One region of the Kluyvera sp. STS39-E genome, then DNA from elsewhere that is predicted to be linked to it. Evidence: predicted binding sites of a transcription regulator. Region 1 holds the regulator's gene; each other region holds the start of a gene.
What was found. Region 1 encodes PurR, which represses purine synthesis genes. Its sites were predicted from a motif close to CANGCAAACGTTTGCNTG; they were not measured.

Region 2: the regulator PurR is predicted to act here: its motif matches at 4,971-4,988, upstream of gcvT (glycine cleavage system aminomethyltransferase GcvT).
Region 3: the regulator PurR is predicted to act here: its motif matches at 6,659-6,676, upstream of cvpA (colicin V production protein).

What each region holds. Positions count from the first base shown of each region.
Region 1 covers NZ_JBFQGA010000003.1:332,469-342,859, reverse strand. Annotated here, with positions in the region: gene AB4K05_RS08205 (Grx4 family monothiol glutaredoxin) at 1-286, opposite strand, end outside; gene AB4K05_RS08200 (C40 family peptidase) at 627-1,454, shown strand; gene sodB (superoxide dismutase [Fe]) at 1,578-2,159, shown strand; gene AB4K05_RS08190 (MFS transporter) at 2,228-3,394, opposite strand; gene AB4K05_RS08185 (YnhF family membrane protein) at 3,554-3,643, opposite strand; gene purR (HTH-type transcriptional repressor PurR) at 3,938-4,963, shown strand; gene punR (DNA-binding transcriptional activator PunR) at 4,981-5,892, opposite strand; gene punC (purine nucleoside transporter PunC) at 6,004-7,197, shown strand; gene cfa (cyclopropane fatty acyl phospholipid synthase) at 7,495-8,643, shown strand; gene AB4K05_RS08160 (riboflavin synthase subunit alpha) at 8,691-9,323, opposite strand; gene mdtK (MdtK family multidrug efflux MATE transporter) at 9,633-10,391, shown strand, end outside.
Region 2 covers NZ_JBFQGA010000001.1:350,555-360,945, reverse strand. Annotated here, with positions in the region: gene AB4K05_RS01720 (SDR family oxidoreductase) at 1-312, opposite strand, end outside; gene gcvP (aminomethyl-transferring glycine dehydrogenase) at 373-3,246, opposite strand; gene gcvH (glycine cleavage system protein GcvH) at 3,401-3,790, opposite strand; gene gcvT (glycine cleavage system aminomethyltransferase GcvT) at 3,817-4,911, opposite strand; gene ubiI (FAD-dependent 2-octaprenylphenol hydroxylase) at 5,305-6,507, opposite strand; gene ubiH (2-octaprenyl-6-methoxyphenyl hydroxylase) at 6,527-7,705, opposite strand; gene pepP (Xaa-Pro aminopeptidase) at 7,702-9,018, opposite strand; gene AB4K05_RS01685 (YecA family protein) at 9,084-9,662, opposite strand; gene zapA (cell division protein ZapA) at 9,821-10,150, shown strand; RNA gene ssrS (6S RNA) at 10,192-10,375, shown strand.
Region 3 covers NZ_JBFQGA010000004.1:326,566-336,956, forward strand. Annotated here, with positions in the region: gene hisP (histidine ABC transporter ATP-binding protein HisP) at 1-283, opposite strand, end outside; gene AB4K05_RS10865 (ABC transporter permease) at 291-1,007, opposite strand; gene AB4K05_RS10870 (histidine ABC transporter permease HisQ) at 1,004-1,690, opposite strand; gene hisJ (histidine ABC transporter substrate-binding protein HisJ) at 1,755-2,537, opposite strand; gene argT (lysine/arginine/ornithine ABC transporter substrate-binding protein ArgT) at 2,760-3,542, opposite strand; gene AB4K05_RS10885 (UbiX family flavin prenyltransferase) at 3,832-4,401, opposite strand; gene purF (amidophosphoribosyltransferase) at 4,565-6,082, opposite strand; gene cvpA (colicin V production protein) at 6,116-6,604, opposite strand; gene dedD (cell division protein DedD) at 6,815-7,489, opposite strand; gene folC (bifunctional tetrahydrofolate synthase/dihydrofolate synthase) at 7,479-8,747, opposite strand; gene accD (acetyl-CoA carboxylase, carboxyltransferase subunit beta) at 8,833-9,747, opposite strand; gene AB4K05_RS10915 (DedA family protein) at 9,944-10,391, opposite strand, start outside.

The sequences.
Region 1 (10,391 bases):
GTTCACCGCGCTGGTACATTTCGATGATGATATCGCAGCCGCCTACCAGCTCGCCGTCAACCCACAGCTGTGGGAAGGTTGGCCAGTTTGCATATTTAGGCAGCTCAGCGCGGATGTCCGGGTTCTGCAGGATGTCGACATAAGCGAAGCGCTCGCCGCAGGCAGACAGCGCCTGAACCGCCTGAGCGGAAAAACCGCAGCTTGGCAGTTTCGGGGAACCTTTCATGTACAGCAGGATTGGGTTTTCAGCGATCTGGCGCTGAATTTTTTCAATTGTCTCGCTCATTATCTTGCTTCCTCAAACTTCTTTATACGACAGTAGTTGGCCATTGTAGCGTTTCAGGCCCTGAACAGAAAATAACATTTTGTTCACGCTTTACTATTTTATCGTCTGACGCGTTAAGTTGCTTTATAAATATGTCTTTATCGGCAGCCGCATGAAAAACTTGCTCATTTTTTAGCTTCAAATGTATCAATCGATGTTTTTTTTTGCAGTTGCTAACGAAACAACGTTTTAGACATAAAAACACTATTAACAATTCGTGTTTTTATGGATTAGAATCATTGGGTTTTGTAAATCATACCCAGGCAAGGATGTTTAGCCTGCATACTCAGAGGGTTGTTCAGTGGCGCAGATAAAAAAATGGTCGTTCACGCTCTGTGCATTGCTGTTTACATCGCTATCATTCACGCCGTTGGCGCATGCTTCAGGGCATGCCAAAACGCCCACGGCGCAGAAGTCGCTTCCGGTAAAAGGCAGTGAACGCAAGAAAAAAAGTACGGACAGTAAATCTAACGCGAAGAAAAAAACCACCGCTGTCGTTGCTAAGAAAAAATCCACACCTGTAGCGGCTAAAAAAACAGCCACTGCAACACGTAAAGCCTCCCCATCACGTACCGCCAAAATCAGTAAGAAAGGCAGCGCGCTCAAAACTGCCAGCATCGTGACCACCTGCAAGCCGGCGCGTAAAGGCCATAAAAAATCCTGTACCACCAGCCCGGTCGAGTCTAAACCGACGACGATTGCTCAGGCGCACAAAGTTCGTGTGCAGAAAGCGCAAAAAACGGCGATGAATAAACTGATGGGCCAGCTTGGCAAACCTTATCGCTGGGGCGGCAACTCGCCGCGTACCGGATTCGATTGCAGCGGCTTGGTTTATTACGCTTATAAAGATCTGGTGAACATTCGTATTCCCCGTACGGCAAACGAAATGTACCACCTGCGCGATGCACGTCCGGTAGAACGTCGCGAACTGGAAAGCGGCGATTTGGTCTTCTTCCGCACCCAGGGGCGTGGTACCGCTGACCACGTTGGCGTCTATGTCGGTAACGGCAAGTTTATCCAGTCCCCGCGCACCGGCCGCGATATTCAAATTACCTCACTTAGCGAAGATTACTGGGTACGCCATTACGTCGGTGCCCGCCGCGTTGTCACGCCTAAGACCATTCGTTAAACACTTCCCCCGTTTGTTAACAAACGGGGTAAGCTTATCTTTTATCTCACCTTTTAATTTGCTACTCTATCCACACTCAATACAAGGTTATTGGGTGAATAAACTATAATAAGGAGAGTAGCAATGTCGTTCGAATTACCTGCATTACCGTATGCCAAAGACGCTCTGGCGCCACATATTTCCGTGGAAACGCTCGAGTACCATTATGGTAAACACCACCAGACTTACGTCACCAACCTGAATAACATGATCAAAGGCACCGCGTTTGAAGGTAAAACGCTGGAAGAGATCGTGCGCACTTCTGAAGGCGGCGTTTTCAATAACGCGGCTCAGGTCTGGAACCACACCTTCTACTGGAACTGCTTGGCACCCAATGCCGGCGGCGAACCGACTGGCGCGGTGGCGGAAGCCATCAACAAAGCGTTTGGCAGCTTCGCTGAGTTCAAAGCCCAATTTACCGATGCGGCAGTGAAAAACTTTGGCGCAGGCTGGACTTGGCTTGTGAAAAAAGCGGACGGCTCTCTGGCAATCGTCTCTACGTCTAACGCGGGTACTCCGCTGACGACTGATGCAAAACCACTGCTGACCGTAGATGTGTGGGAACATGCTTACTACATCGACTACCGCAACGCGCGTCCAAACTATCTGGAGCACTTCTGGGCTCTGGTAAACTGGAAATTTGTTGCGGAAAATCTGGCGGCGTAAGCCACTATCGCCGGAGTAATCCGGGGAGACAAAAAAAGCAGAAGGTCACGCCTTCTGCTTTTTCGTTTTTACTCTTGCGCCAGCGCCTCTTCGCCCCGGCGACGTCCACTGAGAAAGACCACCAGCAACGCCAGTCCGGCGACAATCGCCCCCATAACCGGCACGAAGCTATAGCCCAGGCCACCTGAGATGACCGCACCGCCGGCCACAGCGCCCAAGGCATTGCCAAGGTTAAATGCCCCAATATTCACTGATGACGACAGCCCCGGCGCCTCATGCGCAACGCGCATCACCCGCATCTGCAACGGCGGCACCACGGCGAAGGTTGCCGCGCCCCATACCACCATGCTCACCGCCGCTCCCACTTGCGTTTGCGCAAGGAATGGGATCGCCAGCATGATAACCATCAGCAGCAGCAGAAAACCTTTTAACGTCCCGCTCACCGAGCGATCGGCAAATTTGCCGCCCAGATAGTTACCGATAGAGAAGCCGACGCCAATTAAAACCAGCATCAGGGTAATAAAGCCGGACGTGGCATGGGTAATGCTGTGCAGTACCGGTGAAATGTAGGTGTAGAGGGTAAACATCGCCCCTGCCCCCAGCACGGTAGTGAGCAGCGCAGAAAGCACCTGCGGACGAACCAACACCGACAGCTCGCGTTTAACGTCCGGCTTTTCCCCACTACCGCCCTTAGGCAGAGACAAGAACAGACTGACGATAGCCACCACCCCAAGTCCCGCCGTCGCCAAAAACGACATACGCCAACCAATCGTTTCCCCAAGCCAAGTAGCAGCCGGCACACCGCCGATGTTAGCAATCGTCAGCCCCATAAACATGGTCGCCACCGCGCTGGCCTGTTTGTGTTTCGGCACTACGCTTGCCGCAACCACCGACCCTAAGCCGAAAAATGCGCCGTGGTTAAGGCTGGTAATAATGCGCGAAAGCATCAGCGTGGTGTAGTCCGGCGAAATTGCGGACAGCACGTTGCCTAGGGTAAAAATCGTCATCAGGAAGATAAGCGCATTTCGGCGGCCACGATGAGATAACAGTAAGGTCATCAGTGGAGCTCCTACCATAACACCAACAGCGTAGGCGCTGATCAGCATGCCCGCAGCAGGGATGGAGACATCGACACCCTTGGCAATCACCGGCAACAGACCCATCGGCGAGAATTCAGTGGTACCAATACCAAATGCCCCGATAGCTAACGCCAATAAGGGAAAGTTAATTTTCATGCAATGACTCCGTTTTACCGCCGACTGCGCGCGATATGGCAATATAGGGCAAAAGCATGACATTAATCACAGAAAAACAGAAGTGTACAAAACTGCAAAAGATTATTGCGAAATGCGTAACAATCAGCAGGAGGGAGCAGACGCTCCCTCGCAGGGGAATTAATGCAATATAGCGGTGAAGCTTGCTGCCACGATCAGAGCCAGCGCAACAAAAGTCGTGCACAGAGACAGTTTAAGATCGGTACTCATCAATTTTTCTCCTTTTGATTACCACAGTAAAACTGCGTTTAATCATTTTTGCACAGTTAATCATAAAAATCTTCACAGATTTAGCAGGATGTTTGTTTTTGTTCTTCCACTTTGCGCCAGGATAAGTCAAAATTCGACGCTTATTTATAAGCGTACCGGCCATTGACCCCCTCCTGTCGTCCTGTATCGTTTTCCCGGCGAATCACAATCATTAAGATTGTGCCAGGGTGTGTAAAGGCAAACGTTTTCGTTACGATTATATCAGGGGCAGGCTTGGGTCTGGAGTGAGATGGAATGGCAACAATTAAAGATGTAGCGAAGCGCGCAAACGTTTCCACTACAACCGTATCACATGTAATTAACAAAACGCGTTTCGTCGCTGAAGATACGCGCGAAGCCGTGTGGGCGGCAATCAAAGAGCTGCATTACTCACCGAGCGCCGTTGCCCGTAGCCTCAAGGTCAATCACACCAAATCAATTGGTCTGTTGGCCACCAGCAGCGAGGCTGCATATTTTGCTGAAATCATCGAAGCCGTTGAGAAAAACTGCTTTGAGAAAGGCTATACCCTGATTTTGGGCAATGCGTGGAACAATCTGGAAAAGCAACGAGCCTATCTGTCAATGATGGCGCAAAAACGCGTCGATGGCCTATTGGTGATGTGCTCTGAATACCCAGACCCGCTGCTGACTATGCTCGAAGAGTACCGCAACATCCCGATGGTAGTGATGGACTGGGGTGAAGCGAAAGCCGACTTTACCGACTCCGTCATCGACAACGCTTTTGAAGGCGGCTACATGGCAGGTCGTTACCTGATCGAACGTGGCCACCGCGATATTGGCGTGATCCCAGGCCCACTGGAGCGCAACACCGGTGCTGGTCGTCTGGCAGGCTTTATGAAAGCGATGGAAGAAGCGCTGATCAATGTCCCAACCAACTGGATAGTTCAAGGTGACTTTGAGCCGGAATCCGGCTACCGCGCCATGCAGCAGATCTTATCCCAGCATCCGCGCCCTACTGCTATTTTCTGCGGCGGTGATGTGATGGCGATGGGCGCGCTGTGCGCCGCTGATGAAATGGGTCTGCGCGTGCCGCAGGATATTTCACTTATCGGTTACGACAACGTGCGCAACTCCCGCTTCTTTACGCCGTCACTGACGACTATTCACCAGCCTAAAGATTCGCTCGGTGAAACGGCTTTCAATATGTTGATGGACCGTATCGTCAGCAAGCGTGAAGAGTCGCAGTCGATTGAGGTTCATCCGCGCCTTATCGAACGCCGCTCGGTGGCGGACGGCCCATACCGCGACTACCGCCGTTAATGGTCCTTACGGACGCCTTACGCTGGCGTCCGTAACCACTCCTCATTTAGAGTCTCACTGTCCCCCAGGTAATCCAGAAGCCAGCTTAGCGCCGGTGAAGCGTCACTTTGCTGCCACGTCAGGCAACAAGCCGCTTTCGGGAATGGATTCTCCAGCGTCAACGCCACCCACTCTCCGCTATCTAACCATGGCTGTGCCCGATGACCGGGTACCATTGCCGCGCACAATCCGGCTGAAATACAGGTTTCCGATGATTCCCAGTCTGGCACCACCACCCTCTTTTGGTTGTCCAGAAGCCAAGTGGTGCGTTTTGGCAACGAGCGCGACGTATCTTCGCGTACCAACGATGGCCAGTTGCGCAACACATCGTCACTCAGCGGCCCGGCCATCTTTGCCAACGGATGTGAACTGGCAACAACACAGTGCCAGTTCAGCATGCCCATATCGCGGAATGCGAAACGTCCACCTACCGGTATCGCCTGCGTGGCGCCGATGGCTAACTCTACGCGTCCATCCGCCAGCGCATCCCACACGCCATTGAACACTTCTTGGGAAACAATCAGCTCGACATCGTTAAAGTGGCGGTAAAAATCGACAATTAATTGGCGAGTGCGTTCGGGTTTAACAATGTTGTCGACGGCAATCGCCAACTGTCCTCGCCAGCCATTGGCGATTTGCTGACACTGCTGGCGGGTGATCTGCATTTTTTTGATGACAGACCGGCCTTCCTTTAAAAACCAAGCACCAGCCGGTGTTAATTCAACATCCCGATGACGCCTTTCAAACAGCGGTACCGCCAGCCACTCTTCCAACTGGCGCACCGTATAACTGACCGCAGAAGGTACCCGATGCAGCTCCTGCGCCGCTGCGCTAAAGCTACCGTTACGTGCAACCGCATCAACCACTTCCAGAGAATATTCAGACCACATTTTCTGCCTACAAAAAATTTGAATGCATGAGACAAATATTAGCGTTTCACAAGTGCTATTGCACTCTCTACACTCTGCCCGACTGTTTACTAACGATAAAAAGGGCGATTTATGCAACCTGGAAAAGGGTTTTTAATCTGGCTCGCGGGGCTTAGCGTGCTCGGCTTTCTGGCAACCGACATGTACCTGCCAGCCTTTGCTGCCATTCAGGACGATCTGCAAACGCCAGCATCTGCCGTGAGTGCCAGCCTGAGTCTGTTTCTTGCCGGTTTCGCCGTAGCGCAGCTTCTCTGGGGCCCGCTGTCCGATCGGTATGGACGTAAACCCATTCTACTGACCGGGCTTACCATTTTTGCCATCGGCTGCCTGGGCATGCTGTGGGTGCGCGATGGAACCACGCTGCTGGTGCTGCGTTTTGTCCAAGCCGTCGGTGTTTGCGCCGCAGCCGTCACTTGGCAGGCGATGGTGACGGACTACTATCCGGCACATCGTACCAACCGCATTTTTGCCACCATCATGCCGCTGGTCGGCCTTTCTCCGGCTTTAGCACCGCTCTTGGGCAGCTGGTTGTTGGCACACTTTGACTGGCAGGCCATTTTTGCCGCCCTGTTCATCATCACTCTACTGCTGATGTTGCCGACGCTGCGCTTGAAGCCAGCGCATAAAAAGCCGGTTGCCAGCGATGACAAACTGACGTTTATGCGCCTACTGCGCAGTAAAGACTATCGCGGTAACGTGCTGATTTACGCCGCTTGTTCTGCCAGCTTTTTCGCTTGGTTGACCGGTTCACCGTTTATTCTGCATGAAATGGGCTATAGCCCAACCGTCATTGGTCTGAGCTACGTGCCTCAAACTATCGCCTTCTTGGTGGGCGGATACGGTTGCCGTGCGGCGCTGCAAAAATGGCAGGGCTCGCAGCTTCTACCTTGGCTGCTGGTGCTCTTTGGCGTAAGCGTGATTGCTACCTGGGCAGTGGGTTTGGTGCCGAACGCTTCGTTAACCGCGCTTTTGATCCCGTTCTGCGTGATGGCCATTGCTAACGGCGCTATCTACCCGATTGTCGTGGCTCAGGCATTAAAGCCTTTCCCTCAGGCAACCGGCCGCGCCGCGGCTTTGCAAAATACCTTGCAGTTGGGTCTGTGTTTCTTGGCAAGTCTTGCGGTTTCTACGCTGATTGCCACCCCGCTACTGACCACCACCTGCGTGATGCTGGCCACGGTCCTGCTGGCGGCTGTCGGTTACTTTATGCAGCGCTCGGCACGATGCGCAGAATGCTCGTCTAAGCACTCCACTTCCCACGCGTAATCATCACGCGCATCAATGTCACGCAAATCGTTAGGACGCTAAGATTTATTGTTGAATCAATAAACTTAGCGTCCTATACTGGATCGGCATCACATAATTAATATACATTGGACTAATTGATTGGCAGCAGGATGCTTCCCGTTAAACCACGGATAGGATTTCGGTAGGGAATTCTTCCCTTCCTCTGTGCTACGTCGGATAGCAGGTTCACGAACTTTTCGTGACATTTCTCACAAACCAGAAAAAAGCGTCTACGCTGTTTTAAGGTTCTGATCATCAGGTCGGGATGGAGAAGCTATGAGCTCATCGTGTATAGAAGAAGTAAGCGTACCGGATGATGACTGGTATCGTATCGTTAGCGAGCTGTTAAACCGCGCAGGCATTGAGATTAACGGTAATGCTCCTTGCGATATCCAAGTCAAAAATCCGCAACTATTCAAACGCATTTTACAAGAAGGTTCGCTGGGTCTTGGAGAAAGCTATATGGACGGCTGGTGGGAATGCGACCGTCTTGATATCTTTTTCGACCAAGTTCTGCGTGCCGGTTTAGAAAACCAACTCCCCCATCATTTCAAAGATACCCTGCGTATTGCCGGCGCCCGTCTGCTGAATTTACAAAGTCGAAAACGCGCTTGGCAGGTGGGTAAAGAACACTACGATCTCGGCAACGACCTCTTCAACCGCATGCTTGACCCGTATATGCAGTACTCCTGCGGGTACTGGAAAGATGCGCAGGATCTAGAAGAAGCACAGCTTGCCAAACTGGATCTCATTTGCCAAAAACTGCAGCTCAAACCGGGCATGCAGGTGCTGGACATTGGCTGCGGCTGGGGCGGGCTAGCAGCGTATATGGCGAAAAACTATGCCGTCAGCGTGAAAGGCGTCACCATTTCCGCCGAGCAGCAGAAGCTCGCGCAATCGCGCTGTGAAGGGCTGGATGTCGAAATTCTGCTGCAGGATTACCGCGACCTTCATGCTCAGTTTGACCGAATTGTTTCAGTTGGCATGTTTGAGCACGTTGGGCCGAAAAACTACGACACCTATTTCTCCGTTGTCGACCGTAATTTAAAACCTGACGGCCTATTTTTGCTGCACACCATCGGCTCAAAGGTCACGGACAATAATGTCGATCCTTGGATTAATAAATACATCTTTCCGAATGGCTGTTTACCCTCAGTACGCCAGATTGCCCACGCCAGTGAACCCCATTTTGTGATGGAAGACTGGCATAACTTTGGCGCTGATTACGATACGACGCTGATGGCTTGGTATGAACGTTTTATTGCCAGTTGGCCTGAGATCGCGGACAACTATTCTGAACGATTCAAACGCATGTTTAGCTACTATCTGAATGCCTGTGCGGGTGCGTTCCGTGCACGTGATATTCAGCTATGGCAGGTGATGTTCTCTCGCGGGGTTGAGCAGGGTTTACGTGTAGCTCGATAATGCCTTACGACCTGCGTCTCGCTGACGCAGGTCATCTCTTCTGGCGGTTATTCTGCCGCCTGCTGTGCCGCTTCTTTTGCCGCCATAACGCGTTCTACAGTATCTACAACCGCCTGCGTTTGCGGGTCAATTTCAATATTGACTCGGTCGCCCAACCGTTTTTTACCCAGCGTAGTACGCTCCAGCGTTTCCGGGATCAGGTGGACACAAAAACGGGTTGGTGTCACTTCGCCGACCGTCAGGCTGATACCATCAATACCGATAAAGCCTTTATACAGAACATACTTCATCAGCGCCGGGTCCTGAATTTTGAACCAGATTTGCCGATTGTTTTCAGACGTCAGGATTTTCGACACTTCCGCAGTGGTCATAATGTGACCGGACATCAAATGGCCGCCGATTTCATCGCTGAATTTCGCCGCCCGCTCAACGTTCACGAGATCGCCCTCTTTCACATCACCCAGATTGGTGATGCGCAACGTCTCTTTCATCAGGTCAAAGCTAATCTGGTCGCCGTTAATTTCCGTCACCGTGAGGCAACAGCCGTTATGCGCCACAGAAGCGCCGGTTTCGAGATCCGCCAGCATGTGTTTTGGCAGCGCCACCACGTGGGTGCGGAAGTTTGGTTTTTCATCAATGGACACGATTTTTGCCGTGCCCTGCACAATACCAGTGAACATGCAGTTAACTCCTATTAATCATTATCCCGGTATGTCTACCGATTCATCTGCTACGCACAATAGCAGTTGAGAAAACAGGTTGCTACCTTCCGCAAGCTGCCTCTCATTTTTTGACTAGATTAAAAGCAAATCCTCGCTACAATATCGGAGTCATGTTCTAAGGATTACGAGTCGCAGTCATCTCATCCGCGACTCGATAGGCGACGAGCATTTTCCTCTATTTTTTCTTCTTGCTGCCAGTATGGCGGCTTTTCTGTCTCCCGTACCCGCTGTACGGCGAGAATAAATAACAACAATACAGGTGTTAACGTGCAGAAGTACTTTGTCGAAGCGCGTCAGTTATTATCTCTGGCTATCCCGGTTATCCTTGCGCAGGTTGCCCAAACGGCAATGGGATTCGTCGATACCGTTATGGCAGGTGGTTACAGCGCCACTGACATGGCTGCGGTAGCGATCGGTACCTCTATTTGGCTGCCGGCCATTCTCTTTGGTCACGGGTTATTGCTGGCGTTGACGCCGGTTATCGCCCAACTAAACGGTTCAGGCCGTCGTGACCGCATCGCAATGCAGGTGCGTCAGGGATTCTGGCTGGCGGGATTTGTCTCCGTGCTTATCATGGTTGTGCTGTGGAATGCGGGTTACATTATTCGCTCGATGCACAATATTGACCCTGCTCTCGCGGATAAAGCCGTAGGCTATCTGCGCGCGCTGCTATGGGGCGCTCCGGGGTATCTCTTTTTCCAGGTTGCACGTAACCAATGCGAAGGGTTGGCGAAAACCAAGCCGGGCATGGTGATGGGCTTTATTGGCCTGCTGGTGAATATTCCGGTCAACTACATCTTTATTTACGGTCATTTTGGGATGCCTGAGCTGGGCGGCGTGGGCTGCGGCGTGGCAACTGCCGCAGTTTACTGGGTGATGTTCTTGAGCATGTCGTATTACCGACATCATGCAGGCTCAATGCGTGATATTCGCAACACAGAACGGTTTTCCCGCCCCGATCCCGTTATTCTCAAACGCCTGACGACTCTGGGGCTGCCTATTGCGCTGGCGTTGTTCTTTGAAGTG
Region 2 (10,391 bases), on a different contig from region 1:
AATGCGCTCGGCAGTCAGGTTTTCCACCGTGCTCTGGGTAAATAAAATCCCCGCATTATTCACCAGCGCGATCAGCGGCTCCTGCCGCTTATCCAGCAGGGCGAACATCGCTTCGACCTGCTCCTCATCGCCAATATCCGCCCGCACGCTAAATGCCCTGCCGCCCTGTGCGACAATCACATTCACCACGTCAGCCGCTGCCGCTTCGTTCTGGTGATAGTTCACCGCCACCGTATAGCCTTCCTGAGCCAGCTGTAACGCCGTCGCCCGGCCAATTCCCCGGCTCGCGCCGGTTATCAATGCAAGTGCCATCCGTTTCTCCAAAAAAATAAAGGCGCCGCAGCGCCTTTAAAAGATAGTCTAATCAGACGATTACTGATATTCGCTCATCGGTACGCAGGAGCAGAACAGATTACGGTCGCCATAAACATCATCAAGACGCTTCACGGTAGGCCAGTACTTGTTCGCCATGCCCGCCGGGAAGACGGCGATTTCGCGGCTATAACCGTGATTCCATTCCGCCACCAGCTCGTTTTGGGTGTGCGGTGAGTTGACCAGCGGGTTATCGGTAAGCGCCCATTCACCGGATTTCACGCGGTCAATTTCACCACGGATAGCCAGCATTGCATCGATAAAGCGGTCCAGTTCAGCCTTGCCTTCCGATTCGGTCGGCTCAACCATCAATGTTCCGGCAACCGGGAAGGACATGGTTGGTGCATGGAAACCATAGTCGATCAGACGCTTGGCAATATCCAGTTCGCTAATCCCGGTCTCTTCTTTCAGCGGACGAATATCAAGAATACATTCGTGTGCCACATGACCATCGCGGCCGGTATACAGCACCGGGTACGCGTCTTTCAGACGAGTGGCAATGTAGTTCGCATTAAGGATCGCCACCTGACTGGCCTGTTTTAAGCCTTCCGCGCCCATCATGCGGATGTACATCCAACTGATTGGCAGAATGGAGGCGCTGCCGAACGGTGCGGCAGAGACCGCGCCCTGACGGGTCAGCATGCCTTCAATGTGCACCACGCTGTGTCCTGGTACAAACGGTGCCAAGTGCGCCTTCACGCCGATTGGCCCCATACCCGGACCACCGCCGCCGTGTGGAATACAGAACGTTTTATGCAGGTTAAGGTGCGATACGTCCGCGCCGATAAAGCCCGGTGAGGTAATGCCGACCTGGGCGTTCATGTTCGCGCCATCAAGATAAACCTGGCCGCCGAACTGGTGGACGATCTCGCACACTTCGCGGATGGTCTCTTCATAAACACCGTGGGTAGACGGATAGGTCACCATGATGCAGGAGAGATTCGCCGCGTGCTGCTCCGCTTTCGCGCGCAGATCCGCCAGATCGATGTTGCCGTTTTTATCGCAGGCCACCACCACCACCTGCATTCCCGCCATCTGTGCGGAAGCCGGGTTAGTACCGTGTGCCGAGCTTGGAATCAGGCAAATATCACGATGGCCGTCGTTGCGGCTTTCATGGTAGTGACGAATCGCCAGCAGACCGGCGTACTCGCCCTGCGCACCGGAGTTCGGCTGCATGCAAAGTGCATCATAACCGGTCAGCTTCACCAGCCAATCGGACAGCTGGCCGATCATCTGATGGTAGCCTTCAGCCTGATCAACCGGGCAGAACGGGTGCAGTTCAGCAAATTCCGGCCAGGTAATCGGGATCATTTCCGCCGCAGCGTTGAGCTTCATGGTGCAGGAGCCCAGCGGGATCATCGCCTGGTTCAGCGCCAGATCTTTACGCTCCAAAGAGTGCATATAGCGCATCATCTCGGTTTCGCTGTGGTAGCGATTGAACACCGGGTGGCTAAGAATTGCATCATCACGCAGCATCGTTTGCGGGATGGAACGGCTATCCAGTGCCACGTCTTTGTCCAGCGTATCGATATTCAATCCGTGGTTATCGCCAAGAACAACAGCGAAAAGAGCCAGCACGTCTTCACGGGTAGTGGTTTCGTTCAGGGTGATGCCAACCGCGTTGAGGATATCGCTACGCAGGTTGATTTCTGCCGCCTTCGCGCGCGCCAGCACCGAGGCTTTATCCGCCACTTCCACACACAGAGTGTCAAAGTAGTGCGCAAAACGCAGCTTCTGACCTTTCTGCTGTAAACCGGCTGCCAGAATATCAGTCAGGCGGTGGATACGATTAGCAATGCGTTGCAGACCTGCCGGGCCGTGGAAGACCGCATATAGGCTCGCGATGTTAGCCAGCAGCACCTGGGAGGTACAGATATTAGAGTTAGCCTTCTCGCGGCGGATATGCTGCTCGCGAGTCTGCATTGCCATGCGCAGTGCGGTATTGCCCGCCGCATCTTTCGATACGCCGATAATACGGCCCGGCATGGCGCGTTTGAATTCATCCTTGGCGGCGAAGAATGCCGCGTGTGGGCCACCGTAGCCCATCGGAACGCCGAAACGCTGGGCGGAGCCGAAGACAATATCCGCGCCCTGCTTGCCCGGCGCAGTTAACAGCACCAGCGCCATGAAATCTGCGGCGACGCTCACCACTACTTTGCGCGATTTCAGTTCCGTAATCAGCGGCGCGTAGTCATGAACTTCACCGGTGGTGCCCACCTGTTGCAGCAATACGCCGAACACGTCTTGATGATCCAGCGCTTTGTCGGCGTCATCCACAATCACGTCAAAACCGAAGGTTTCTGCACGGGTACGAACAACGTCCAGCGTTTGTGGGTGCACGTCGGCGGCCACAAAGAAACGGTTAGCATTTTTGAGTTTGCTGACGCGCTTAGCCATCGCCATCGCTTCTGCGGCGGCGGTAGCTTCGTCCAGCAAAGAAGCGGAAGCCATATCCAGACCGGTCAGATCCAGCGTCACCTGCTGGAAGTTGAGCAGCGCTTCAAGGCGGCCCTGAGACACTTCCGGCTGGTAAGGGGTATAGGCGGTATACCAACCTGGGTTTTCCAGCATATTGCGCTGGATAACAGGCGGTAGCTGCACTGGGGTATAGCCCATGCCAATGTATGACTTAAAGCGCTTGTTGCGACCGGCAATCACCTTCAACTCCGCCAGCGCGGCGAATTCGGTAGTCGCGTCGCCAACCTGCGGCGGCGTAGCAAGCTGGATATCTTTTGGCACGATCTGCGCAATCAGTGCGTTTAATGAATCCGCGCCAACTGTTTTGAGCATCTCTTGCTGCTGCTGGGCATCCGGCCCAATGTGACGTTCAATAAACGCGCCACGGTTTTCAAGCTGGCTTAAAGTCTGTGTCATGAGCGATGGTTCCTGAAACGTGCGGTGAATCGTAATTGTCTAACGGTGTTGCCCGCTGGCAAACATAGGCCGGATAAGGCGTGAACGCCGCCATCCTGCTTTCGGGGCAGTTGCCGGATGGCGGCTTTGCCTTATCCGGCCTACAAGAGCTACCTTATTCGTCTTCTAACAGGGCCTGGTACGCGGTGGCATCCAGCAGAGCGGCAACTTCCGCTTCATTGCTGGCTTTGATCCGGAAGATCCAACCATCGCCGTAAGGTTCGCTGTTGACCTGCTCTGGGGAATCGCCCAGTTCTTCGTTCACGGCAACAATTTCACCGCTGATTGGCGCGTAGATATCGGATGCCGCTTTAACGGATTCCGCAACCGCGCAGTCATCACCCGCGCTCACCACCGTGCCGACTTCCGGCAGGTCAACAAACACCATATCGCCCAGAAGTTCCTGCGCGTGTTCGGTGATACCCACGGTGTAGCTGCCGTCTTCTTCTTTACGCAGCCATTCGTGTTCTTTGCTGTATTTCAGTTCTGCTGGTACGTTGCTCATCAAAAAGTCTCCAGAATAAGAATGGGTTACGCGACGGCCTTGCCGTTACGCACAAAAATAGGTTTGGTTACCTTAACCGGCATTTCGCGGTTACGGATTTGCACAATCGCCGTTTCGCCAATCCCTGCCGGGACACGGGCCAACGCAATACTGTGGCCTAAAGTAGGGGAGAATGTTCCGCTGGTGATAACCCCTTCACAGGCGTTACCTTTGGCATCAGTAAATCGCACCGGCAGTTCGCCGCGCAGCACGCCTTTTTCCGTCATCACTAAACCAACCAGTTGTTCGGTGCCTTTTTCGCGTTCCAGCTCCAGCACTTCGCGACCAATGAATTGACGATCGGCAGGTTCCCAAGCAATGGTCCAGCCCATATTGGCAGCCAGCGGAGAGATGCTTTCGTCCATCTCCTGACCGTACAGGTTCATGCCAGCTTCCAGACGCAGCGTATCGCGCGCGCCTAGGCCGCATGGCTTAACGCCTGCCTGTACCAGTTTTTGCCAGAAATCTGCCGCCTGCTCTTTTGGCAGCGCGATTTCATAGCCCGCTTCACCGGTGTAGCCGGTCGTGGCGATAAAGAAATCCCCCGCCTGTACACCGAAGAAAGGCTTCATCCCTTCTACCGCATGGCGCTGTTCATCGCTGAACAGACTGGTTGCTTTTGCCTGGGCATTCGGCCCCTGTACAGCAATCAGCGACAGGTCATCACGGACGATGATATCGATGGCATAGGGTTCAGCGTGTTGGGTAATCCAGGAGAGGTCTTTTTCGCGGGTGGCAGAGTTTACAACGAGGCGGAAATAATCTTCGGTGAGGTAATAGACGATAAGGTCGTCAATCACGCCACCCGATGCGTTTAGCATCCCGCTATAAAGCGCTTTGCCGGGTTTGGTGAGCTTCGCCACGTCGTTCGCCAGCAGATAGCGCAGGAACTCGCGGGTCCGTGGGCCGTGAAGGTCGACGATGGTCATATGTGACACATCGAACATGCCGGCATCGGTACGCACCGCGTGGTGCTCATCAATCTGCGAACCATAGTGCAGCGGCATCATCCAGCCGTGGAAATCCACCATCCGCGCACCACACAGCACGTGCTGGTCATACAAAGGCGTTTGTTGAGCCATCATGTCCTCGTTGAATATATCGCACCACAAAATCTAACGCCGACGTCCATTTGGGCATCGACGCAAACGTTCTCTTTTCCCTTGAACTTACCACCGAACATCGTGCTAAACCATCAGCAAAAGAGGGACATCACATTAGCTTATGACCAAAAGTCGCCAAAAAGCATACAGAGTTATTGACTGGCAAAAAGCGAAATACGCCACAGATAATTAACAACAATAGGTCATTATTTAGCACAAGATGATATTTCATGCGGAAAAGCAGGCGTGTTTTCCGTAATGTGAAAATTGATGAATTAAAAAAACTAATGCGAAAAATGGCGTGGAATTAGATTTTTTCAAATGAGGAGTCAGGCTCCCGGTGGGACCACCGGGAGCAAAAGTGTGAGCGACTTAACGAAGCCACTCCGGCAGATCATTCAGGCCCATTGCTTGGCGAATGAGTTGAGGTTTAACGCCTGGCAGCGTATCCGCCAATTTCAGACCAATATCGCGCAGCAGTTTTTTCGCCGGATTTTCCCCGGCAAACAGCTCGCGGAAACCCTGCATCCCCGCAAGCATCAGCGCGGCGCTGTGCTTGCGGCTGCGCTCGTAGCGGCGTAGATAGAAATGCTGGCCGATATCTTTGCCCTGCGCATGCAGGCGTTTGAGCTCATTGATAAGTTCAGCGGCGTCCATAAAGCCAAGGTTCACACCCTGCCCTGCCAGCGGGTGGATGGTGTGAGCCGCGTCGCCCACCAGCGCCAGACGATGTGCGGCAAACTGGCGCGCGTATCGTCCCGTCAGCGGATAAACCTGACGTTCGCTTTCCACTTTGCAAAGTCCAAGACGATTATCGAAGGCTATGTTTAGCGCCTGATTAAACTCGGCGTCGCTGGCCTGCTGCATTCGCTCAGCTTCCTGTGGCGATAACGACCAGACGATAGAGCACAGGTTGGGATCGGATAACGGCAGAAACGCCAGAATCCCTTCACCATGGAAACACTGGCGCGCAACGGCTTCATGCGCCTCGTCGGTGCGCACTGTCGCCACCAACGCGTGATGACGATAATCCCAGAAAGTCAGAGGAATATCAGCTTTGTTGCGCAGCCAGGAGTTGGCACCGTCGGCCCCCACCACCAGACGAGCGGTGAGCATGTTGCCATCCTGCAAAGTCAGAAAGGCTTCGTTCTCTCCCCACACAACCTGTTGGAGTTCAGCCGGCGCCATCAGCGTCACATCGGCACAGCGTTGTGCCTTCTGCCACAGCGCTTGGTGGATCACTGCATTCTCAACAATATGGCCGAGATGGCTGTAGCCCATGCTGCTGTCGTCAAATGCGATGCGCCCGAAGCTGTCTTTATCCCATACTTCCATGCCGTGATAGCAGCTGGCACGCTGGGCCACGATTGCCGGCCAAACGTCGAGTTTTGACAGCAGTTTTTCGCTGCCGGCATTAATAGCCGACACGCGTAGCGCAGGCGGCGCATCGTCGGCAAGCGGCTGTGGCAGCGATTGCTCGAGCACTGCTACGCGTAGACCGCTGCCTTGTAAACCGCAGGCTACCGCCAGCCCAACCATTCCACCGCCTACGATGGCAACATCAACACTTTGCACATTAACTCCTTAACTGCTCTTAGCGGGCGACCCAGCCCAGCGTCCGCTGCGCCAGCACATCGCGTGCGGGGGTAAACATTTCCATCGCCATCAGCCCTGCGTTGCGCCCGGCAACTAAAGGAGCCCAGCGATTAGCAAACAGATGAACCAAGCTATCGGTCACGCCGATAGTCGCGGATTTATCCTCCGCGCGTTGACGTTGATAATGACAGAGCAACGGATAGTCGCCGATGTCCTGGCCGGCGTGATGCGCTTGCGCCAGCGTTTCCGCCAGCGTCATCACATCGCGCAGGCCTAAGTTGAAGCCTTGCCCTGCGATCGGATGCAGCGTTTGCGCCGCGTTGCCGACCAACGCCAGACGGTGCGATACCGTGCGTGTTGCGGTGGTCAACGAGAGAGGATAGGCGCTGCGGCTACCAGCCTGCGTAATCCGTCCCAGCCGCCAGCCGAATGCCTGCTGCAACTCACGGCAAAAACGCGCATCGGACCATCCTATGACGTCGTCATGATGTTCCAACGGATGGCACCACACCAGCGAACAGCGGTTTTGCGACATCGGCAACATCGCCAGCGGGCCATGTTCGGTAAAGCGCTCAAATGCGCGCCCCTGATGCGCAACAGCCGTGGTGACGTTAGCAATAACCGCTACCTGATTATAGGGCTCCTGTTGCCAGTGAATACCGCACTGCTCGCCAAGCGTCGAACGAGAGCCGTCGGCGGCCACCAGCAGTTTACCGTTTAGCGTTTCGCCGCTATCCAAGGTCACGCTGACGCCGTCAATTTGCCGCTCAACTTGCGTCACTCGTGAGGGACAATGCAGCGTCACACCGCGCGCCTTGCGCAGCAGGCTGAAAAGCCGTTGGCCGACATCGTGCAGTTCCACGACGTTCCCCAGCGCGGCCAGACGATAGTCAACAGCATCGAGGGTGACAAACCCAGCGTGTCCACGGTCACTCACATGAACGGTAGTAATTGCCGTTGCGCAGTCAGCGATGGCCTGCCAAAGGTCGATTTTCGCCAACTGCTGACAGGTTCCCGCCGCCAGCGCTATCGCTCGGGCGTCAAATCCAGGATGTTCGGCGGCATCAATATCTGCCGCCTCTACCAGATGTACTGGCAATCGACCCGCCGTGAGATGCGACACGGCCAACGCCAGCGTGGCACCGGTCATCCCGCCGCCGACAATAATCACGCTCATAGCTGACGCGCCGCCGCCATTAACGCTTCGATTTCATCCGCCGTTTTCACCACCGACGCGGTCAGGTTTTCGTTACCGTCTTCGGTAATGAGAATGTCGTCTTCAATGCGAATACCAATGCCACGATACTCAGCAGGCACGTCGGCATCAGGCGCAATGTACAGACCTGGTTCAACGGTGAGCACCATCCCGGGTTCCAGCACGCGCGAGCGTTCTGGGCCGTACACGCCAACATCGTGAACATCCAGCCCCAGCCAATGGCTTAGGCCATGCATAAAGAACGGACGGTGGGCGTTGTCGGTAATAAGCTGATCGATTTCCCCTTTCAGGATCCCCAGCGCATGAAGCCCGGTTACCATAATGCGCACCACTTCGGTGGTCACTTCCTGCATTGAGGTGCCGGGACGATAGAGCTCAAGCGCTTTGTGCAATGATGCCAGCACGATGTCATAGATTTCGCGCTGGGCTGGGCTGAATTTGCCGTTCACCGGGAAAGTACGGGTGATATCACCGGCATAGCCTTTGTATTCACAGCCGGCATCAATCAGCACCAACTCGCCATCGCGCAGCTCTGATTCATTTTCGGTGTAGTGGAGAATACAGCCGTTTTCACCGCCGCCAACAATGGTGTTGTAGGACGGGAAGCGCGCGCCGTGGCGGGTAAATTCATGCAGAATTTCGCCTTCCAGCTGGTATTCAAACATGCCAGGGCGGCATTTTTCCATCGCACGCGTATGGGCCAGCGCGCTGATTTCACCGGCGCGGCGCAGGATTTCAATTTCTTCGCTGTCTTTAAACAGGCGCATCTCGTGCACCATTGGACGCCAGTCGATCATCGAATCTGGCGCTTTCAGGTTCTGGCGCGAGCCTTTGCGCAGTTTCTCAAGCGCGGTGAAGACAATGTCGTCGGCCCAGCGATACTCGCCCTGTGCGTGGTAAATCACATCTAGGCCGTTCAGCAATTGATACAGCTGCTGATTGATTTCACTGAAAGCCAGCGCGCGGTCAACGCCCAGTTTCTCGGGCGCTGCATCCTGTCCTAGACGGCGACCAAACCAAATTTCAGCCGTCAGGTCGCGAACGCGGTTAAACAGTACGCTGTGGTTGTGAGTATCATGACTTTTAATCAGCACCAGCAGGGCTTCCGGCTCGTTAAAGCCGGTGAAGTACCAGAAATCACTGTTCTGCCGATAGGGGTACTCAGAATCCGCGCTACGAGTCACCTCTGGAGCGGCAAAAATCAACGCCGCGCTGCCGGGTTTCATCTGCGCCAGTAGCTGCTGGCGACGACGGAGAAACGCTTGCTGTGTCATGACATCTCCTTTCAATCCCAAATCACCCCGTCAGCGTCTTTGCGCAGTCAACGGAGCCGTTAAGATTAATGTAATGTTGGTTTTTGAACTTCCGGCGCTGTCGGCTGTGGGCGAGTGAACGAATCGTGGCATAACAACGCGGCTACGCGAACGTATTCGATGATCTCTTCCAGCGACATCTCCAGTTCTTCTTGGTCTTCATCTTCTTCATAACCAAGTTGCGCAATATTACGAAGATCGTCAATGGCTTCGCCCGTTTCATCTTTCACTTTATCCAGCTTCGGCTGCACCATGCCCAGCCCCAGCAGGAAGTGGTTCACCCAGCCAGAGAGTGCGTCGGCGCGTTCAAACACGCTGACCTCATCGCCTTCAGGCAGGTAAAGCTGAAAAAGAAAACCGTCATCCTCCAGCGCATCGCTGGTTGCCGCATGCATTGCACGCAATGACTGAGCCAGTTCATGACCGAAAGCCAGACCTTCGTTGGTCAGGTCGTGAACCAGCGGCTGCCAGGAGCTGTCCTTGTTGCCGCCACAAAGCAGGCCACTGATCAGACCGTGCATTTCAGCAGGCGTCAGGCCCACCCCTTGTTGGTTTAATTGCTGGTTCACCACGGTGTAACCCGGCATTTCATTCTGTATAGGCATGCGCATTCGTCATTGTTGGGGGGATTTCATGATATGCTACCACTTTGGACCCTGGAGATACCAGAAAAGGGCTTGTGTGTTCATTCCAGGGTAGCTATAGTGTCGCCCCTTCACCGCCTGAGTGTGAAGGACGCGCAGTTAATCAGCAGGAAGGTGGCATGTCTGCAGAACCCGTCGATATTCATATTTTTGGCCGTTCACTGCGAGTGAATTGTCCGCCTGAACAAAGGGATGCTTTGAATCAGGCTGCGGACGATCTGAATCAGCGGTTGCAAGATCTGAAAGAACGCACTAAAGTCACAAATACTGAGCAGCTGGTTTTCATCGCCGCGTTGAATATCAGCTACGAGTTAACTCAGGAAAAGGCGAAGACGCGTGACTATGCTTCGAGCATGGAACAGCGGATTCGGATGCTGCAACAGACCATTGAACAAGCGCTGCTTGACCAAGGTCGCACATCTGAAAAGTCAGGGCCAAAGTTTGAATAACACTTTGCAGTTTACTATGGTAGAGTGACTGTGAAGAAAAAATTTCTCTGAGATGTTCGCAAGCGGGCCAGTCCCCTGAGCCGATATTTCATACCACAAGAATGTGGCGCTCCACGGTTGGTGAGCATGCTCGGTCCGTCCGAGAAGCCTTAAAACTGTGACGACGCATTCACCTTGAACCAAGGGTTCAAGGGTTACAGCCTGCGGCGGCATCTCGGAGATTCCCCTTCTACCCAGCGGT
Region 3 (10,391 bases), on a different contig from region 1:
TCAGACGAGTGCGCAGCATCCGCAGCTGGTTTTTATCCGCAACCTTGAGCTGACCATCGGTATCGCGCACGAGGCCGATATTCTGCCCGTTGACGATTATGGAGCCTTCACTCGGTTTTTCGAGGAAGTTGATGCAGCGAAGGAAGGTACTTTTGCCCGATCCGGATGAGCCGATAATGCTTATCACATCACCCGCCGCCGCATTAAGCGAGACGCCCTTCAGCACTTCCTGCTCGCCATAGCGTTTGTGCAGGTCGATTACATTAAGTTTTTTATCAGACATCATATTCTCAGTGCGTAGAAGACGGTTTCATATGCTGTAACCAGCGCTTTTCCGCTTTGCGGAACAGACTTATCAAGACATACGAAATGATCAAGTACAGTACGGCCGCAATCCCAAAGGCGGTAAAGGGCTGATAGGTCGCGGAGTTAATATCGCGGGCAATTTTCAGCAGGTCGGGCACCGTCGCGGTAAACGCCAGCGCCGTCGAGTGCAGCATCAGGATCACTTCGTTGCTGTAGGCCGGCAACGCAATACGCAATGCCGATGGCAGGATAATGCAGCGATAGAGCTTAAACGACGAGAAGCCGTAGGCCCGAGCCGCCTCTATTTCACCAGCAGGTACCGAACGAATGGCACCGGCAAAAATCTCGGTGGTGTAAGCGCAGGTATTGAGCGTTAAGGCCAACACCGTACAGTTCAGGCCGCTGCGGAAAAAGGCATTAAGCATCTCGGTGCCTTTGACGATTTCCAGCGTATACATCCCGGAATAGAACACCAACAGCTGCACATACAGCGGCGTGCCGCGAAAAATGTAGGTAAACAGCCAGACTGGGAATTTGATGTACTTATTGCTGGAAACGCGCGCAATGGCGAGGAAAAGCGCCATAAAACCGCCCATCACCACCGACAACACCAGCAGCCAAAGGGTAATGGCCACGCCGGTAAAACGATAGCCGTCGCTCCACAGCAGCGATTTCCAGTACTCCTGAATAATCTCAATCACAGGTCAGCCCTCTTCACACCCACGGAATAGCGGCGTTCGAGCAGCAGCAACACGCCATTGGAAACGGTAGTAAACAACAGATAAATCAATCCGCAGACGATGGCGAAGTAGAACGGTTCCCAAGTACTTTTCCCTGCAAGCTGAGTGGCTTTGACCACATCTTCCAGACCAAGCAACGACACCAGCGCAGTGGCTTTTAAAATCACCTGCCAGTTGTTACCAATGCCAGGCAGCGCATAGCGCATCATGGCCGGAAACAAAATACGTCGGAAGGTTTGCGGGCCGGTAAAGCCAAACGCCGTAGCAGCTTCAATATGCCCTTTCGGCACCGCCATAAAAGCGCCACGGAAAGTTTCGGTGAAGTAGGCACCGTAGATAAAACCAAGGGTGATGATCCCGGCTATCATCGGGTCGATATCAAATTGTGATAATCCGAGAGAGTCGGTGACCAGATTAAGCGCCATCTGCAAGCCGTAAAAAATCAGCAGCATCAGGACTAAGTCGGGCACGCCACGAATCAGCGTGGTGTAACCCTCAAAAATTAACGCCAGTACGCGATTTTGGGAGAGCTTTGCTCCCGCACCAACCAGACCAATAAGCACGGCCAGAACCACTGAGCTTAAAGCCAGCTCAAGGGTTACAACGGCGCCCTGAAAAATAACCTGCGAAAACCCGTACAGCATGCTGCCAGCCCTATCTTGACGCCCATCGCCAGGCCGCGCCTATGCGATGGGTTACTCGTGATGATTACTCGCCGTAAACGTTAAAATCGAAGTACTTTTTCGCCAGCTTGTCGTAAGTGCCGTCAGCGCGCATCTCAGCAAATGCCTTGTTCAGCGCGTTCAGCAGTTCAGTATCGTCTTTACGCAGCCCCATACCGGTGCCAACCCCAAACAGTTTTTCGTCTTTAATCGACGGGCCACCGAACTGGTAGTCTTTGCCAATAGGCTGTTTCAGGAAACCTTCACTCGCCGCCACTTCGTCCTGGAATGCCGCATCAATACGACCGGCAGTCAGGTCAGAGTAGATATTGTCCTGCCCCTGGTAAGAGACAATTTCAATACCTTTTGGCGCCCAGTGTTCGTTACCGTAGGTTTCTTGAGTCGTACCCTGTAACACGCCAACGCGCTTGCCTTTCAGCGTGGCGAGATCTGGCGTTACCGAGGAACCTTTTTTCACTACCAGACGGGAGTCGGCGGCGTACAATTTGTCGGTAAAGGCGATTTCCTGCTGGCGTTTTTCAGTGATCGACAACGATGACATAATGGCATCGATTTTCTTCGCTTTCAGAGAGGGGATCAGAGCGTCCAGCGGGTTTTCCACGAAGGTACATTGTGTCTGGATGCGCTTACAGAGCTCTTTTGCCAGATCAATGTCAAAACCCACTAATTCACCCTGTGCATTTTTTGACTCGAACGGCGCATACGTTGGGTCAGTACCAATACGCACTTTTTGTGGAATTGCTGCAAACGCGCTTGAAGCTGAAGCAAGCGCCAAGACCAGAGAAAAAGATAATGCCAGTTTTTTCATATTATCCTCAACAGACGGTAATTCTTGTGGGTTTTTTAGAAATAATCTGAGCAGTTATCGTGCCATCTTTCGGCCCATCAAGGCAAAGCATTCTGCCCTTCCTGATGGCTTTTTTCTCATTAAAAATGCTTAATTATGCAACCATGCGCGATTTTTGTGCAATCAACGCACCATCGTGGTGCACTACAAGATTCATGCACCACGATGATACATACTGAGCGGTTAGTCGCCGTAGACGTTAAAGTTGAAATACTTCTTCGCCATTTTGTCGTAGGTGCCGTCAGCGCGCAGTTCCGCCAGCGCTTTATCAAACGCGGCTTTCAGCTCTGCGTCGTCTTTACGCAGACCTACCCCGGTACCATCGCCGAAGAATTTCTTGTCTTTTACCGACGCCCCTGCAAACTCAAAGTCTTTACCCGCAGGCTGCTTGAGGAAGCCCTCGCTGGCCGCAACTTCATCCTGCAATGCAGCATCCAGACGACCGGCCGCCAAATCGGAGTAGATCAGATCCTGGTTCTGGTAGGCCACGACATCAATGCCTTTGCTGCGCCAGTTTTCGTTAGCATAAGCTTCCTGCGTTGAACCCTGCAGCACGCCGATATGTTTGCCTTTCAGCGCATCAAGGGTCGGTAAAATCGCCGAGCCTTTTGCCGCAATCAGACGCGAGTCCGCCGCATACAGTTTGTTAGAGAAAGCGATTTCCTGCTGGCGTTTTTCAGTAATGGATAATGAGGAGATAATTGCGTCAATTTTCTTTGCTTTCAGCGACGGGATTAGCGCGTCAAAATCGCTACCTACCCAAGTACACTTAATGCTGGCGCGTTTGCACATTTCATTGCCCAGATCGATATCAAAGCCGACAAAATCGCCTTTGGCATCTTTCGAGGAGAACGGTGCATAGGTGGCATCAGTACCAATACGAATGCTCTGTGGCAGTGCTGCAAATACGCTGGAGGCGCTGCTGAAACCCAACAGCAAAGAGAGAGCCAGAATCGTCTTCTTCATACGTTCCCCTATTAAATCGTGATGTCGTTAACTACTGATAATTATGTTGTGTGTGTCTGCAAAACCTTATCTGCATCTTCTGTGCCATCTTTAACGCGAACAAACCACAACGTTAAATATGTTAATAAAAAGATAACAAAAGGTAATCATAGAGGAAGATATCAGCCACAGCGCATAAATCGAGCACAAATAGACGATCAGGATGATTAAATATCGAGGATTTGATCGGCGTTGCAGAATTGCCCTGAAACAGGGCAAAAGATGCACGGTGCACTCCGCTTGGGCGCGATTACGCCCCGGTCCAGCGGGTGAAGAGATCTTCTGGCAAAGAGATGTCAAAGAGGTCCAGCACGCGGTTTACGGTCTGGTTAATCACATCATCTAGCGTTTGTGGACGGTGATAAAACGCGGGAACAGGTGGCATGATAATCGCACCAATTTCAGCCGCCTGAGTCATCAAACGCAGGTGCCCCAGATGCAGCGGTGTTTCTCGCACGCAAAGTACCAACTGACGGCGCTCTTTAAGCACCACATCTGCGGCACGCGTCAGCAGACCATCGGTATAGCTGTTGACGATCCCAGAGAGCGTCTTAATTGAACAAGGCAGAATAACCATACCGGACGTTTTAAACGAACCTGACGAGATACTGGCGCCGATATCGCGGGCATCATGCACCACATCTGCCAGCGCTTGAACCTCACGGAGCGTAAAGTCTGTTTCCAACGCCAGCGTCTGTCGCGCGGCCTGGCTCATCACCAGATGCGTTTCCACATCAGGAAGAGTGCGCAGCACCTGCAACAATCGCACGCCGTAAATGGCGCCGCTGGCGCCTGAAATACCAATGATGAGTCGTTTCACACTAACCGCCTTGTTTCCGTATTGATGCAGACTTTGCCGGATTACGGAGCCAGACGCAACTAGCAGGCAGTAGGCAATAAAAAAGCCGGATGGCAGCTACGCCTTATCCGGCCTACGAGGAGGCAGACTCGGGCCGGATAAACGCTATCCGACCTGCCCTGTCTTAACCTTCGTTGTGCATCTCTAAGTTTTCCACTTCATTTTGCAACAGCATGGCCTTGGCATCGTCGTTGCGCAGTGAGTCGAGAAAATCAAGATAAGCTTGGTCAACGTCTTTGGTGACATACACGCCGTTGAACACCGAGCATTCAAATTGCTGAATTTCCGGGTTCTCTGCGCGTACCGCCTCAATGAGATCGTTGAGATCTTGGAAGATAAGCCCATCGGCTCCGATGATCTGGCGAATTTCGTCCACTTCACGACCATGTGCAATCAGCTCAGTCGCGGTAGGCATATCAATGCCATAGACGTTCGGGAAGCGAATTTCCGGTGCGGCAGAGGCCAGATAGACCTTCTTCGCGCCGGCTTCACGCGCCATTTCGATAATCTGTTCAGAGGTGGTGCCACGCACGATGGAATCATCGACCAGCAGCACGTTCTTACCGCGGAACTCAGCACGGTTAGCATTCAGCTTACGGCGTACGGATTTACGACGCAGTTGCTGACCCGGCATGATAAAGGTACGGCCAACATAACGGTTTTTCACAAAACCTTGGCGGTACGGTTTATCCAGAATACGCGCGATTTCCAATGCGATATCGCAAGAGGTTTCCGGAATCGGGATAACCACGTCAATATCTAAATCTTCCCACTCGCGGGCGATTTTTTCGCCAAGCTTAGTCCCCATATTGACGCGGGCGCTATAGACGGAAATCTTGTCGATAAAGGAGTCCGGGCGCGCAAAGTAGACGTACTCGAACAGGCACGGATTGCTCACCGGGTTGTCAGCACACTGACGGGTGAACAACTGCCCTTTCTCGGTGATATAGACCGCTTCGCCCGGTGCCACGTCGCGCAGGAATTCAAAGCCCAGCGTATCAAGTGCCACGCTTTCAGAGGCCACCATGTACTCGGTGCGGCCATCGCCAATATCACGCTTGCCCAGCACCAGCGGGCGGATGCCGTTAGGGTCGCGGAAAGCTACCATGCCATGACCGATAATCATTGCCACGCAGGCATATGCCCCACGGATCTGACGGTTGGTCGCAGCAATTGCGGCGAAAATATTGTCGGCTTCCAGCGGATAATGGCGGAAGTTATCCAGCTCACTGGCGAAGATATTGAGCAGGATTTCAGAATCAGAAGTGGTGTTGATGTGACGGCGTTTTTCTTCAAACAGCTTTTGACGTAACTCATGCGCATTGGTCAGATTGCCGTTATGCGCAAGCGTAATACCATACGGCGAGTTAACGTAAAAAGGCTGAGCTTCAGAAGCGCTGGAGCTGCCCGCCGTTGGGTAACGCACGTGGCCAATACCCATGTTGCCCTGCATACGCTGCATGTGGCGAGCTTCAAAGACATCACTGACCATGCCGTTTGCCTTACGCAACCGGAAGCAGTTGTTGGCATCAATGGTGATGATGCCAGCGGCATCCTGTCCACGGTGCTGCAGCACCGTTAGCGCATCATAAATCGACTGGTTAACCGGCATGACACCGGCGATACCGACAATACCGCACATACGTCTTTTCCTCGTTAAGCAACGACCCAAAGTTTATACTTTGGGCAAGAAACTTGACGAGCTTTGAAGGTATTCAAAAAACCATCTGATAACCGGAGAAAAATAGGGAATAAACTGCGAATGTAGCCAGTCATCGCTCTTCGCCATCCCGGTAAAAGTGTCGAGGAAGAACAGGATAGCGGCGATAATCAGCACCCCACGTAAAGCGCCAAAGCAGATCCCCAATACCCTATCTGTACCCGACAAACCGGTCTTTTCCACCAGTTGGCCTATCACGTAGTTGACGATAGCACCAACGATGAGCGTTACGATAAACAGCGCCGCAATCGCTATCCCATTTCTAACCCGTTCATCTTCAAAGCCCGTAAACCAGACGGACAGTTCCGTGTAGTAATGGCTAGCAACGTAGAAGGCACAGCCCCAGGTTACCAACGATAATGCTTCACGAACAAAGCCGCGGATAAGGCTCACTAAGCAAGAAAAGCCCAGCACCGCGATAATGGCATAATCAATCCAGACCATAAATGTCCCACGATTTTACGCCCTGTCATCCAGTTCGGGCGCATTCTAACAGAAAAAGAAAACGTTTGCGTAGGGATTTCCTTCCCCGGCGTAAATAAAAAATGGCGCTGAAAAAATATTCAACGCCACTAATTTGGGCCCACACCCACGGGCAAATATAATGCCCCTCATCCCACTGTGGGAAGGGTTTGGGTGAAGGTTTAAGCTGCGTTAGTTCGGGGTATACCCCATCACTACACCGCTTAACCCCGACAGCTGTTTCAGTTCTCCAAGCGAACCTTTCAGCTTATCTTTTGAGGCCTCTGGCCCCACCAGAATGCGGGTGATTTTACCCTGAACCGGTGTGGATGGCGATGTGTAAGCGCGGTAACCCGCCCCGCGCAAACTAGCGACAATTTCATTCACCTTATCGGCGTTCTTCAACGCACCCAACTGCACCACATAAGCTTTGCCCACCGGCGCGGCACTCTCTTCCGGCACCGCTTTTGGCGGCGGGGTGGCGGCAACCTGTTCAGTTACCGGCTGCGGTTTAGGTTTTGGTTTTTCGACAGGTTTCGGTTTAGGGAGATCCGCCGCCGGCGGGATCTGTTCGAGATCGCCATTGCCGTTAACGGCAAGGCGACTGGAATCCAATGATGGCGCTGCCGCGTCACCCGCCCTCACCTCTTCCGCTGCACCTTCAGGCGGTTGCGCGGGCAAGGCTTGAGTGGCAGTTGGCAGCATATCAGGTTCGTCGCGGTCGCCAGGTTTTGGCACCAGTGGAATCGCCGCAAACTCATCCTGATAATGTTTTTTTTGCCCGTCAAGAAGCCCAGGCAGCACGATAACGCCCAAGGCAACTAATACTATCGTCCCGACAAGACGGTTCTGAAACTTACTTGCCACCCGCTATCCCCGTGTCCAACTCTTCCATCACATGCGCTACCGTGTGGAACGAACCACACACCAGCACCGTATCATCAGGCGTCGCGTCGGCCATTGCGGCGCGCCATGCCAGCGCCACGCTTGCAAAGACGGTACCTGCGCGCAGATGTTCACGCAATTGTTCCGCCGTCGCCCCGCGCGGCCCTTCAAGCGGCGCACAATACCAGTCGTCCACGACCGCCTCTAAGCACGCCAGCGTACCGGCGATGTCCTTATCATGCAGCATACCAATAACCGCCCGTACTCGCCCAGTTTTCGGCAGCGATTTGAGACGTCCAGCAAGGTAGGCCGCCGCATGCGGGTTATGGGCGACATCTAAAATGACGCGAGGTTCTGTTTGGATGACCTGGAAGCGGCCCGGCAAAATCGCATTGGCAATGCCACTACGAATGGCTTCATCGCTCACCACAAGCCCGCTGGCACGCAGCGCAGCCAGCGCCGTGGCGGCATTCGGCTGCGGCACGTTTGGCAGCGGTAGACCGCGTAATTCGCCCTGCGTATCGCTAAACGTCCAGCTATCGGCTTCCACCGTATAGCGCCAGTCAACATCACGCTGCAGTAATACTGCGCCTTTCTCCCGCGCGACATCAGCAATAGTATGTGGCATATCCGGTTCGCCCACCACTGCCGGACGCCCGCCGCGGAAGACGCCCGCTTTTTCACGACCGATGCTTTCGCGATCTGGTCCCAGCCAGTCGGTATGGTCTAAAGCAATACTGGTCACCACGGCGACGCTGGCATCAACGATGTTTGTCGCATCGAGGCGACCACCCAGCCCGACTTCCAGAATCACCACGTCTACCTGCGCTTGCTTAAACAGCCACAGCGCCGAGAGGGTGCCGTATTCAAAATAGGTCAAAGAGGTCTCGCCGCGTGCCGCTTCAATCGCTGCAAACGAGGCAGTATGCGCGCTTTCGGCAAGCTCCTCGCTCTTTACGCGAACGCGTTCAGTATAACGAACCAGATGCGGAGAGCTGTAAACGCCGACCTTATAGCCTGCGGCTATCAGAATCGTTTCCAGCGTACGGCAGGTCGTACCTTTACCGTTAGTCCCCGCGACCGTAAATACAAACGGCGCAGGCTGAAGCACGTCCAATTGACCCGCCACTAAGCTGACGCGAGCCAGACCGAGGTCGATAGTTTTAGCGTGAAGGTTTTCCAGATAAGAAAGCCACGTAGCCAGGGGCGACGTGGCCTGAGGAATAAGATGTTTTTCCATGATGCCCGCAACTTTCAACGGTGAATAAAAGCAAGGTGAGTAATAGCAAAAAGGGCAGCGCCGCTCGGCCCTGCCCTTTGCATTATCAGGCCTCTGGTTCCTGATCCGGTACCGGCGGTACCACCACGCTTTCACGCGGCGCATCCGGGTTTGGTGCCGGGAGATTCATCAACTTCGCCAGAATACTGGCAAGCTTCAGACGCATTTCCGGACGGCGAACGATCATATCAATCGCCCCCTTCTCAATGAGGAACTCGCTGCGCTGGAAGCCCGGCGGCAGTTTCTCACGAACGGTCTGTTCGATAACGCGAGGACCGGCAAAACCAATCAGCGCTTTCGGCTCAGCGATGTTGAGATCGCCCAGCATCGCGAAGCTTGCAGAGACGCCACCCATGGTTGGGTCGGTCAGCACGGAAATGTACGGCAATCCGCGTTCCTGCATTTTCGCCAGCGCCGCAGAAGTTTTCGCCATCTGCATCAGCGACATCAGCGCTTCTTGCATACGTGCGCCGCCTGATGCGGAAAAACAGATAAGCGGGCAGCTATCTTCCAGCGCCTGCTCAACGGCACGGACAAAGCGCGCACCGACAACGGAACCCATCGAGCCGCCCATAAAGGAGAACTCAAAGGCCACAGCGACAACAGGCATTGTGTGCAGGGTGCCTTTCATGGCAACCAGCGCATCTTTTTCGCCCGTTTCTTTCTGCGCAGAAACTAATCTGTCTTTATACTTTTTAGAGTCACGGAACTTCAGCACGTCTTTCGGCTCAAGTTCGCTACCCAGTTCTACCAGGGACCCTTCATCTAATACGCTGTGCAGGCGATTACGCGCTGACATACGCATATGATGGTCGCACTTAGGGCAAACCTCGAGGTTACGCTCCAATTCAGCGCGATACAAAACCTGACCACAGCTATCGCACTTGGTCCATACCCCTTCCGGGATGCTCGCCTTGCGGGTAGGTGTGATGTTGCTTTTAATTCGTTCAATCCAGCTCATTGATAACCTTTCTGCCTGAACCTGGTCGATGCCAGTTTTGCCATTAAGGGGGCGCGCATAATGCCACTTTTGCCCCTCATAGACCATGAATGTTGCACATTAAAACATAACAGCCCGAAACTTGGCATAAAAAAGTGGTCGAACCGCGAAACATGCCGTAACAGGGCACGGCTGAATCGTGCCCTCTGTGCTTGGTTTATTTTGCCTGCTTTGCAGCAGCCCGACGGTGGCGGATAACTTCGATAACGCCCGGCAAGATCGACAGCACGATAATCGCGACGATCAACAGCTTCAGGTTTTCCTGCACAATCGGCAGATCGCCAAACAGGTAGCCCGCGTAAGTAAACAGCAGCACCCACAGCAGCGCACCGGTCACGTTATAGAACGCAAAATGACGATAGGACATATGCCCCATTCCCGCCACAAATGGCGCGAATGTTCTAACGATAGGCACAAATCGCGCCAGAATAATGGTTTTTCCACCATGTTTATCGTAGAAGGCGTGAGTCTTATCTAGGTAGCTGCGACGGAAAATCTTCGAATTGGGGTTGCTGAACAGTTTTTCACCAAACAATCGCCCAATGGTGTAGTTCACCGCATCGCCGACAATCGCCGCTATCACCATCAACAGCACCATCAGGTGC